2 regions of the Maridesulfovibrio spiralis genome follow, and region 2 is predicted to be linked to the other one. Evidence: predicted binding sites of a transcription regulator. Region 2 holds the regulator's gene; the other holds the start of a gene.

Region 1 (5,897 bases), 2.0 Mb from region 2:
AAAGGCTCTGGAAAAGATCCTTTCCGGCATGTCCATCTTCATTCAGGACGATGAACTCATCGTCGGTAACCAGTGCTCCATGCCCCGCTCCGCGCCCATTTTCCCTGAATTTTCCTGCAAATGGGTTGAAGACGAACTGGACCGCCTCGAAAAAAGAACCGCTGACGTTTTCCTCATCTCCGAAGACGTAAAATCCAAACTGCGCGAAGCATTTACCTATTGGGACGGCAAGACCGTTAACGAAATCGCATCCCAGCTCATGCCTGCCGAATCTCTCGAAGCCCACAACGACGTTGTCTACACCGTCGGTAACTACTTCTACAACGGCGTCGGCCATATTTCCGCCAACTACGAAAAAGTTCTCAATGTCGGTATCGATGCCATCATCAAGCAGGCTGAAGACAAACTGGCGACACTTGATTTCGCAGACGGCGAACAGCTGAACCAGATGCATTTCCTCAACTCTGTCATCACCGCCAACAAAGCAGTTGTTGCTTTCGCAGAACGTTTTGCCGAGCTGGCTGAAAAGATGGCCTCCGCATGCGAAGAGCCGACCCGCAAACTTGAACTGAATGAAATAGCACGCATCTGCCGCAAGGTTCCGGCACAGCCTGCCGAGAACTTTCAGGAAGCATTGCAGGCTTTCTGGTTCGTACATCTGGTTATCCAGATCGAATCCAACGGTCACTCCATCTCCCCCATGCGCTTTGACCAATACATGAACCCCTTCCTGCAGAAAGACAATATCTCCATCGAACAGGCTCAGGAAATGCTGGATATGCTCTGGATCAAATTCGCAGAACTGAACAAGGTCCGCGACGAAAACTCCACCATGGCCTTCGCTGGTTACCCCATGTTCATGAACCTGATCGTTGGCGGACAGAAACGTGACGGTTCAGATGCCACCAACGCCATGTCCTACCTCGTTCTGCAGGCTGGTGCGAACACCAAGCTTTACGCTCCTTCACTGTCCATCCGCATTCACGAAGGCACCCCTGATCCGCTGTACAAAAAAGCAGCAGAACTCAGCCGCATGGGTATGGGTTACCCCGCATACTACAATGACCGCGTGATCGTCCCCGCGCTGCTGGCCCGTGGCCTTGAGCGTGAAGATGCCCGCGACTACGGTATCATCGGTTGTGTTGAGCCTCAGGTGGGCGGCAAGACCGAAGGCTGGCATGATGCAGCTTTCTACAACATGTCCAAAATCATCGAACTGGCTCTTAACGACGGCGTTGACCAACGCACAGGTAAGCAGATCGGTCCCAAGTCCGGTAAGATGGATAAGTTCAAATCCTTTGATGACGTCATGGAGGCGTACACCCAGCAGACTTCCTACTTCGTCAAGCTCATGGCTGCCGCCGACAACGCTGTGGACATGACCCACGGCAAGCACTGCCCGCTGCCTTTCCTCTCCTCTCTCGTCGACGACTGCATCGCCGATGCAAAATCATTGCAGGAAGGCGGAGCGCACTACAACTTCACCGGACCTCAGGGCGTAGGTGTTGCCAACGCCGGTGACTCCCTGACCGCTATCAAGAAGCTCGTTTTCGATGAAGAAGCAATCACCCTTAAAGACCTGCACGCAGCACTGGCCAATGACTTTGAAGGTCAGGAAGACCTGCGCATGATGCTCGTCAACCGCGCTCCCAAATACGGCAACGATGACGACTACGCTGATGAAATCGCCAAAGACGCAGCACTCATCTACTGCGAAGAAGTTAACAAATACACCAACCCCCGTGGCGGTAAATTCCAGCCCGGTCTGTATCCCGCATCCGCAAACGTACCTCTGGGTTCCGTGGTTATGGCTACCCCCGACGGACGTAAAGCATGGTCTCCTCTGGCAGACGGCGTATCCCCGATCTCCGGTTACGATTCCTGCGGTCCCACCGCTTCCGTTCTCTCGGTTGCCAAACTGGACCACGAAATCGCATCCAACGGAACTCTGCTGAACCAGAAATTCCACCCCTCCGCAATCGAAGGCGAAAAGGGACTGGAAAACCTCAAGGCCGTTACTGAAGCATATTTCCAGAACGGCGGATTCCACGTTCAGTACAACGTCATCAGCCGGGACACCCTGCTCGATGCACAGGCCAATCCCGAAAAACACAAAGGACTCGTTGTCCGCGTGGCAGGATACAGCGCATTCTTCACCGCGCTCGATAAATCCCTGCAGGATGACATCCTGGCAAGAACTGAACAGAACTTCTAAAGAAGATGCCTCCGGCGGCTGGGGAAGGGGAAACTCTTGCAAGAGTTTCCCCTTCCCCAGACCCCATCCCCTTCAGAACCTTTTAATAGGGCTTCGCCGCTGGGGACGGAGGTTTTGTACAGGGGTGGAGAAAAATTATCCCCAATATAAATTTTGAGTTGAAAATCGTCACAACTTAACGAGCAACGGACGCGAAGCCTAATAAAAGTTTTAGGAGAGTCCAGAGAACCCTTTTACAAAAGGGTTCTTTGGTCCCCGAAGGGCCGCCGGAGGCATTCAAAAGTGAGTATATCTATGAGATGGAAAGAGCGGCAGCATAAATTTAGTTTGGACGACAAAAACAAGGCCGATCTTACGGGGTTGGTTTTTGATATTCAGCGTTTCGCGGTGCATGACGGCGGCGGTATTCGGACACTGGTCTTTTTGAAGGGCTGTCCTTTGAGCTGCAAATGGTGCCAGAACCCTGAATCCATGAGCATCAAGCCCGAGATCATGCGTATTCCGCACCACTGTATCAGCTGCGTGAAATGTGCATCCCTCTGCCCGGAACAGGCCATTGAATACCGGGAAGACGGGGTCTTCATTGATCGCGATAAATGCAACCTTTGCGGCGAATGCGTGGAAAAATGCTACGCCGGGTCCATGACTATCGTGGGCCGTTACCTGACAGTTGATGAGCTGATGGAAGAGGTTGAACGGGACCGTCCTTTCTATAACACTTCGCAGGGCGGAGTTACTTTTTCAGGCGGCGAACCGACCATGCAGTCCGCATTCTTGATCGAAGCCTTGCAGGACGCCCAAGAGCGCGGCTTGCATACGGCCATTGAATCCTGCTGCATGTGCGCCCCGGCAACTTTTCAGGAAGTGCTGAAACACACCGACCTTGTTCTGACCGACATCAAGCACATGGATTCCGGTAAACATGAAGAATTGACCGGGATGCCTAACAAGCAGATTCTTGAAAACATCAGCATGGCGGCCCGGATGCGCAAAAAACTAAGGATCAGGATTCCGCTTATCCCCGGTTGCAATGACTCGGCAGAGAACATCAAAGCCACTGCGAAATTTGTTGAGTCGCTGGGTGACAGCGTAGAGGGTCTGGATATCCTGCCCTACCACCGCCTTGGCGAACCCAAATGGGAACAGCTGGACCGCGAATATTTATTAAGCGGGGTGAAGCCTCCCGAACGGGAGCATGTTCTTGCTCTGAAAGAACTTGTAGTTCCTCACTGTGCTAATGTTTCAGTGGGTGGCTAACAGAGGCAAACAGCAAAAAAGCCGAAGTCCGTAAACGGGCTTCGGCTTTTTCATTTAATAAAAAAAACGTTACGCACCGGCGAGAACGTGCTCTTTAGTCACGAAGCAGGTGAAAGTAGCGCTGAAAACCACTTCGAAACCGCAGGACACATCTACTTTAACGATATGCTTGCGACCGTCTTTTTCCTGCACCTCTGCCTTGGCAACCAGAACATCACCGACCTTGGAGGGCTTCAGAAAACGGCTTTCCGCTCCGGCCAGTACCACGTTGGGATGGTTCACAGAAAGCATCGCTGCGTAATCGGCCATGCCGAAGATAAAGCCGCCGTGAACCAGCCCGCTCTTATCCGCAGCCATTTTCTGGGTACATATAAGACGAACTTCACTGCTTCCTTCCGCCAGTGCTACCGGTTCACCACACAGCGAACGGTCAATCTGCTCATGTGTATTAATATCCATAATTTTCTCCATCCAATTTGTTTATTTATTATACTGAATACAATTCAGGCGGCTGTGCGGTTTCTTGTGCTTTTCATGTCCACACATATGATAAACGCAAATCGCGACTATTTCGATGATTAGATTCCGGAAAACTATAGTCTGCCTACCGCAAACTGCAAACCTGACTTTACACCCCACACCCTGCCACTGCAATCAGCAGTAAGCATATCCCTATTAACTTATCATTAAATTACAACATGTTGAGAGTTGCTAAATTCTGGCCCGCGTTTTGCCTATATGAGCCTGCAAAGAGACAGACAGGTTTCGGCCTGTTTTCAAATAAAATTTGGAGGAATGTTTAGAAATGGCAGAAAATGCAGTTCAGCAAGACAACAATGTTGTGGTCGACAAGGCAACCAGCTCATGGTCCGACCTCTGGAAAAAAGAAGATTACTGGGCCATCTGGCTGGGATTCCTGATCCTGACCGTCGGCGCAATAATCTTCTTCAATAACAAACCTGCGGACATGGAAGCCAAGTTCGCCAAGCAGAACGCTATCATGACCGAGGAGGCCGCACGGGCTCCCTTTAAAACCGTAGCGTGGTACGACGCCCAGACCGCCAAGGAAAAAATCAAGGCCAAGAACCAGCCCATAGGTAAAGCCATCAAAGGATTTATGGCTAAACCTAAAAAGTGGACCACCAACCCGCTGGACGCTTTTATCCAGACTCAGGAACAGGCTGATGCGAAAAATGCTGCAGCCATGCCTAAGTATGAAAAAGCAAAAGCCGCTGCTACTGCCGCCAAGACTGCCGCTCTAGCTGCACAGCTGAAAGCGGAACAGGCCGGTTTTAAAAATGCTGAGCTCAACACAGCAACTTCCGCCTCTATTGAATCATGGCTGAAACTGCGCGCCAAAGAGTCTTCCGCCAAAAAGAAAATCAAAAACAAGCCTTTTAACCTGATTCCCTCGCTGCTCGCCCTGATGATCGGCTTCGGACTGTTCTTCGCAATCGGTATGCGTTTCATCGACGGCGACGCCAAGACCTTCCTCAAAGGTTTCGGCCTGGTCTTCGCTGTTGCAATCGCATCCTACCTCATGGCCAACCAGGCAACCATGAAGCAGTACGGTATCGGTTACGCTGCATGGGCAATCGCCATCGGGCTGGTCATCTCCAACACTATCGGTACACCGGAATGGGCTAAAAAAGCACTTCAGGTCGAATTCTTCATTAAGACCGGTCTGGTTCTTCTCGGTGCTGAAGTTCTGTTCAACAAAGTTGTTGCTATCGGTATTCCCGGTATCTTCGTAGCGTGGGTTGTTACCCCGGTAGTTCTGATCACTACCTTCATTTTCGGTCAGAAAGTAATCAAGATGCCTTCGAAAACTTTGAACATGGTTATCTCCGCCGACATGTCCGTTTGCGGTACTTCTGCAGCAATTGCAGCGGCGGCAGCCTGTAAAGCGAAAAAAGAAGAGCTGACTCTAGCAATCGGCCTTTCCCTCGTATTCACATCCATCATGATGATTGTAATGCCCGCAATCATTAAGGGAACCGGAATGCCTTTCATCCTCGGCGGAGCATGGATGGGCGGAACCATTGACGCCACCGGTGCTGTTGCAGCAGCAGGTGCATTCCTTTCCGAAAAAGCACTCTACGTAGCTGCGACCATCAAGATGATCCAAAACGTACTCATCGGTGTAACCGCTTTCGGTATCGCCATCTTCTGGGCCACCAAGGTCGAAGCAGTCGAAGGCCAGAAAGTACACGCCATGGAAATCTGGCACCGCTTTCCCAAGTTCGTACTCGGCTTCCTGACCGCGTCCGTAATCTTCTCCATCGTATACTCATCCCTCGGTTCCGATGCCGGTTTCACCATGATCGACCAGGGTGTGCTGCGCGGCTTCTCCCGCATCTTCCGCGGCTGGTTCTTCTGCCTGTCCTTTGCTGCAATCGGACTGGCTACCAACTTCCGCGAGCTC
Region 2 (5,897 bases):
ACCCATACTGGAAACGACAGAGCTAATCCTTGGAACAGACTCATGAGAACCTCACCTGAACAGGATCATTGGGGACACAGCGAAAATCAAGTTCTATGCCCTGCCCTTTAAAATAATGAAGACAGGACTCATCATCCGAGCTAAGAGCCACACTGGGGGAAATTTGCTTCTTACCGGGACCGTAATGAATATTACCGATATTCACGGAATTAAACCTGAACCCGGAATCAAGTGCCCGACGAACATCGGCGCATGATGAAAAAAGAATGATCGTGCTGCCGTTTCCATTAGCAAGTGCAATAATCTTATCGTTCAATTCTTCGACAAGACAGAAAGCACAGCTAACCGACTGCGGAATAGCCAACGACATAATCTGCTGTTGCAAATCATCCCCGGCTACAGCATCGTTAGCCACGATGATATTCTTTGCGTGGGTGTACGGTAGCCAAGTTTCAATGATCTGCCCATGAACAAGACGGTTATCAATTCTCACCCACATCATGGCTACCCTTTCGTAGTTCGTTTTCGCAGCATTTCACCTGCAATTACAATCCCTTTAGCCGCAGCCTTGCTGACTTCCCCAGCCATTTTCTGCAAGGATTCATTGCGCATCTGAAATGCCTTGAGAAGCATGGGCAGGCTCACTCCGGTGACAACCTCAATATCATCTCCCTGAAGAAGGGAAAGACTAAGATTGGTAGGTGTTCCGCCGAACATGTCGGTAAGAATCAGGACTCCGTTTCCATTCTTAACTTCGGAGATATGACCTTTAAGCGATTCCACAGCGGCATCAATGCCCTGCGAAACATCCACGCTTAAGGAGAGAACTCCCTCCTGCGGACCAACAATTAATTCACCCGCTTCAATCAGCGCCTGCCCGAAGTTACCATGGGTAACGAGAACTATACCGTTTTTACTTGATTCTATGCCCATCAATCTTCCTAATAAATTCAAATATATTAACTATTTCAAATGAATATGTTTATGTTCAAGAGAAACAGAATAACCATTATCCTTAAGAGTTGCAAATACCCTTTCAGCGGTGGCAACGGAACGGTGTCTTCCACCGGTACATCCAACAGCAATAGTCAGCCTGTATCTTCCTTCCGCTTCGTAAAGCGGAAGCACATATTGAAGGAAATCGAGATATTTCTCAATAAAAATTGAACCCGGTTCCGTACCGAGAACATAATCTGAAATAGCTTTATCCTGACCAGAGAGAGGACGAAGTTCCTCTTCAAAGTACGGGTTAGGCAGGAAGCGGAGATCCATAACCATGTCCGCAGCAGTAGGAACATCGTGCTTAAAGCCAAAAGACATCACATGGACTCGGAGACCTCTCGTCTTTTCACTTAACTCAGCCCACTTTTCCTGAATCCTGCGGCGAAGATCATGAATAGAATAGGTGGTGGTATCAATAACGAGATCAGCCTGCTGCCGGACTTCACCGAGAATCTCCTTTTCCCGTTCCAAAGCCTGTTCCAATCCAATATCTCTGGACTCAAGAGGATGCAGACGTCGGGTGGTTGCATAGCGGCGCACCAGCTCTGGAAGACGCGCTTCAAGGAAAAGAATGCTGGGCGTGTAGCCTTTGCGGGTCAATTCTTCACGAGTGCTTTCCCAGTCGGAGCTGAACTCCAGCTGTCGCAGGTCCATCCCCAGCACCAGCCCACGGTATGCATTGTCTCGGGTGTTGAACAAATCTACCAGACGGGAAAGCATCCCTGCAGGCAGACCGTCGACGCAGAAAAAGCGTAGATCCTCAAACACCTTTAGCACTGTGGATTTCCCGGCGCCGGAAAGACCGGTAACAACAATCACAGGAAAAGAGTCATCCGTAACCACCTTGAAGCCCTCCTTTAACTCTAGCCCACAAATAAAATTAGCAATGACCTAGGTTCATTGCTAATCTAATTATTTATATCTTTTAAACAACTTTAATCTTATGCGATACCGAGAAGGCGAAGTAATTCATCCTTGTCCGCAGTATCGATAAAAGCCTGCCGGAACGGCTCATCCTTGAGTTGCCGCGAAATCTGGGCCAGCACCTTCAAATGAGCACCGGCCCCCTGCTCGGGGGCCAGTACCATAAAGAATATTTTACAGGGCTGCATATCCAAAGATTCAAAGTCTACGCCCTCACTGGAGCGACCAACGACAACAACTATATCTTCAAGACATTCCAGTTTTCCATGGGGGATGGCAATGCCATCCCCTATTCCTGTTGTTCCAAGTTTCTCACGATCATTAAGGACCTTCAGGGCATTTTCCACGTCTACATCAAGACCTGCGTCTTTCAGGGTGGAAACCATTTCTTTCAGAACTTCGCCCTTATCAGAGGCGTTCAGTTCATATATAACAAGATCCTTCGCCAGATTGTCAGTTATGTTCATTAGTTAGTATCCCGGGTCAATTAAACCGAAATCGCCATTGTTGCGGCGGTATATTACATTTATGGCTTCGTTGTCCGCGTTGCGGAATACGAGGAATTCATGGTCAAGGGTCTGCAACTGCTCTGCTGCTTCATCAATACTCATGGGCTTGGGAACGAAGGAGTCAGACTCCACAATCACTGGTTCCCGGTACTCTTCCTCACCGTAACTGAGAATATCCATTCGCGCAGGAGCAGACTCCTTACGCCTGTGGCTTCTCATCTTTTCATTTGCGCGACGAAGCTGGGCTTCAAGCTTATCCAGAACCATATCCACGGTAGAATACATGTCCTCGGACACTTCGTAAGCTGAGACATGCAGATGGTCGGAAGTAAAAACAACTTCCGCAACGTGTCTGAACTTATCAACTGACAAATTCACCTGCATATCAGTATTGTCAGGATTGCTGACGTACTTTGCCAACTTGGAGAAACGGCTGTTTGCATATTCCTTAAGATGTTCGGATGCGTCGAAGTTCTTAAAAGTAAATGCTACGTTCATAAAGAGCCTCCTTAGTAAGGGGTGAATATGCGTTGATTTCTCCGAACTACATTAGAAGACCTTTTTCCTTTTCGAGGAGGAGAGTATCCCCATTGCAGTTCTATACTTGGCTACGGTCCTTCTGGCGATATTGACTTCCAGCTTCTCTTTGAGAATCTCAGCGATCTTCTCGTCACTGAGGGGCTTCTTTCCGTCTTCTTCACCGATCAATTTCTTGATCGTCGCCTTGACGGATTCGGAACCGACCTGAGATCCGTCGTCCAGACCGAGAGCACTATTAAAAAAGAACTTTAGCTCATAGATTCCATGCGGAGTCGATACATACTTATTCGTTGTAATTCGGCTCACAGTGGATTCATGCATTTCGATGTCTTCCGCCACCTCCTTAAGAATAAGCGGCTTAAGCTTGGTGACACCTTCGGCGAAAAAATCGCGCTGGAATCTCACTATGGATTCAAGAACTTTATATAAGGTACGCTGCCGCTGATACAGGCTCTTCATCAGCCATTGAGCGGAGCGCATCTTGTCTTGAAAGTATTCTTTGTCATCCCCTTTTGTGGATGCCAATGTCTCCACATAAAATGCATTCATCTGCAGTTTGGGAAGACCGTCTTCGTTTAGAACTATGACAAAATCTCCGTCATATTCATAAACATAAGCATCCGGGCTGACATAGAAAGAGTCTCCACCTGAAAAACTTGCTCCCGGAAGAGGATCAAGTGTCTGCATCAAGTCCAGATAACTCTTCAAATCCTCCATGCTAAGCTTGAATTTCCTTGCAAGCGGTTTGTAACGCTTTTTTTCAAGGTCATCCAAATGATCACGTACCAACGAGACCAGAATCGGATCATCGTCGAGCTTTAAAGCCTCAAGCTGAATCAGTAGACATTCCTGCGGCGTTCTTGCTCCTACCCCTACAGGGTCGAACCGCTGGATGCGGTAGAGCACACTTTCTACATCTTCGATTTCAGCATAGCACGTTTCACAAACTTCTTCCAAGTCAATCCGTAAAAAACCTCCGGAACTTAAATTACCGATAAGACACTCACCTATGGTGATTTCTGCCTCAGTAAAATCGGAAAGACTCATCTGCCAATGCAAATGCCCTTCGAGCGAGGTTGTCTTGGTCAAACGGGCTTCAAACGAAGTACCCTCTTCATAAGACTCGGATTCACGGGAAGCGGACTGCTTTGACGTACTGGAAAATTCACCGAGATAATTTTCCCACTCCGCTTCCTTGGAAATTTGTGCTTCCTCTGCAGTAGCGGTACCTGCATCAGCATCAGCAGCATCAGTCCTTTCCTGCGCTTCAGCTTCTTCAAGGATAGGATTTTCCATCAGCTCCTGATGAACGGAATCCACCAGTTCCAAGCGGGAAAGCTGCAACAACTTGATAGCCTGCTGCAACTGAGGAGTCATCACCAGCTGCTGAGTAAGCTTTAATTGTTGTCTAAGTTCCAACCCCATATTATCAGGCCACCTTCTATTTATATCTAATTCAATTTATTTCAATCAGTTATCAGCCGAGAACAGAAAAAACACTTTCTAGGTTCCCTCAACCTTGATTCAACTATGCCACATCCATTTTCAAGATGCAACAAAGACCTCTGAATCATCTGAAATTTATGGATTTTTTATATACAGAAAATGTATATGAAAAAAGTGTACCAATGTTCTGGCAGACTGTAAATCAACAATGACAAATTTAATTAAACTTTACACAATAAAGGCCGGGATTACTGAATAAATCCCGGCCTGAATATTTAATGCTTAATGCACAGACTGCTAAAGACTAAAACTGTCCCCCAAATAAAGCCTGCGCGCCTTGGTATTTTTAACAATACTTTCCGGTGAACCATTAAGTATTACCCGGCCTTCGTACACAAGATATGCCCTGTCGCAGATGGAAAGGGTCTCGCGCACATTGTGGTCGGAAATAAGAATACCCAGCCCCATATCCTTCAACGAAGAAATAATGTCCTGAATATCAATAACCGCAATGGGGTCAATCCCTGCAAACGGCTCATCAAGCAAAATGAACTTGGGATTGTTAATCATGGCACGGGCAATTTCCAAACGGCGTCGTTCACCACCTGAAAGGTACATAGCCTTCTGGTCGGCAAGACGCAGGATGCCCAGTTGGTCCAGAAGTTCATCCGCTCTCTTGGGAATATCCTTACCGGAAAGACCGGTATGCTCAATGATGATTTCAAGATTTTTACGTACAGACAACTTTTTGAAAATGGAGCTTTCCTGCGGCAGATAGCTGAGCCCCATACGAGCCCGCTCATGCAGAGGCAGACGGGTTATCTGTTTCTTATTGAAATAGACATCCCCGGAAGTAGGCTTAACCACTCCCACCAGCATATAAAAAGTGGTTGTTTTACCGGCTCCGTTCGGACCCAGCAACCCTACAACCTCTCCCTCGCGCACAGTAAGCCCGATTCCGCGGACAACCTCTTTAGGTCCGTAGTTCTTGACCAATTTCTTGGCGATAATCGAAGACATAATTTTTCCTACTGCGACACATTTTTCGGGGTATAGAAAATAGCCTCGATAGGCTTCTTGCCGCCGACAACCTCAGCACGGTTATCTTTAATGTAAAATTTGATTTCATCGCCCTGAATATTGTTGGGGCCATCCAGCAATTCAGCATTACCTTTCATGTATATGATGGAATCACCAACCACATAAGTCAGCTTATCGCACTGACCTTTGCGCTTTTTCATCACCACCTTAACATTACCGCCGGCAACGATTTTCTTAATCTTGTCCTGAGTATCGGAAAGAGAATCGCCGTCTGGGCGTAAATAGGCAGTCAGGGTGTCAGAAGTGAGAGTTACATCCAGACGTATAACCTTTACATTACCTGAAAAAGTAATCTGGTTGCGGTTTTCGCTGAATGTCATTTTGGTAGAAGTAATCTTAATGGGAACTTCATCCGGGCCGCCGGGGACACGCTTC

The links. Region 2 encodes sigma-54, which starts transcription at its own class of promoters, with help from an activator protein. Its sites were predicted from a motif close to CTGGCACGGNNNNTGCTT; they were not measured.
Region 1: ACNI29_RS05260 (YeiH family protein) is a predicted target of sigma-54. The motif match lies at 4,191-4,208, and genes of this name have one in related genera.

What each region holds. Positions count from the first base shown of each region.
Region 1 is NZ_CP182344.1:1,159,319-1,165,215, forward strand. It holds gene ACNI29_RS05245 (glycyl radical protein) at 1-2,215, shown strand, start outside; gene ACNI29_RS05250 (glycyl-radical enzyme activating protein) at 2,498-3,472, shown strand; gene ACNI29_RS05255 (hotdog domain-containing protein) at 3,542-3,931, opposite strand; gene ACNI29_RS05260 (YeiH family protein) at 4,278-5,897, shown strand, end outside.
Region 2 is NZ_CP182344.1:3,613,547-3,619,443, reverse strand. It holds gene ACNI29_RS16195 (PTS sugar transporter subunit IIC) at 1-6, opposite strand, end outside; gene ACNI29_RS16190 (PTS sugar transporter subunit IIB) at 41-502, opposite strand; gene ACNI29_RS16185 (PTS sugar transporter subunit IIA) at 505-933, opposite strand; gene rapZ (RNase adapter RapZ) at 964-1,845, opposite strand; gene ACNI29_RS16175 (PTS sugar transporter subunit IIA) at 1,944-2,393, opposite strand; gene hpf (ribosome hibernation-promoting factor, HPF/YfiA family) at 2,397-2,933, opposite strand; gene rpoN (RNA polymerase factor sigma-54) at 2,985-4,400, opposite strand; gene lptB (LPS export ABC transporter ATP-binding protein) at 4,719-5,441, opposite strand; gene ACNI29_RS16155 (LptA/OstA family protein) at 5,450-5,897, opposite strand, start outside.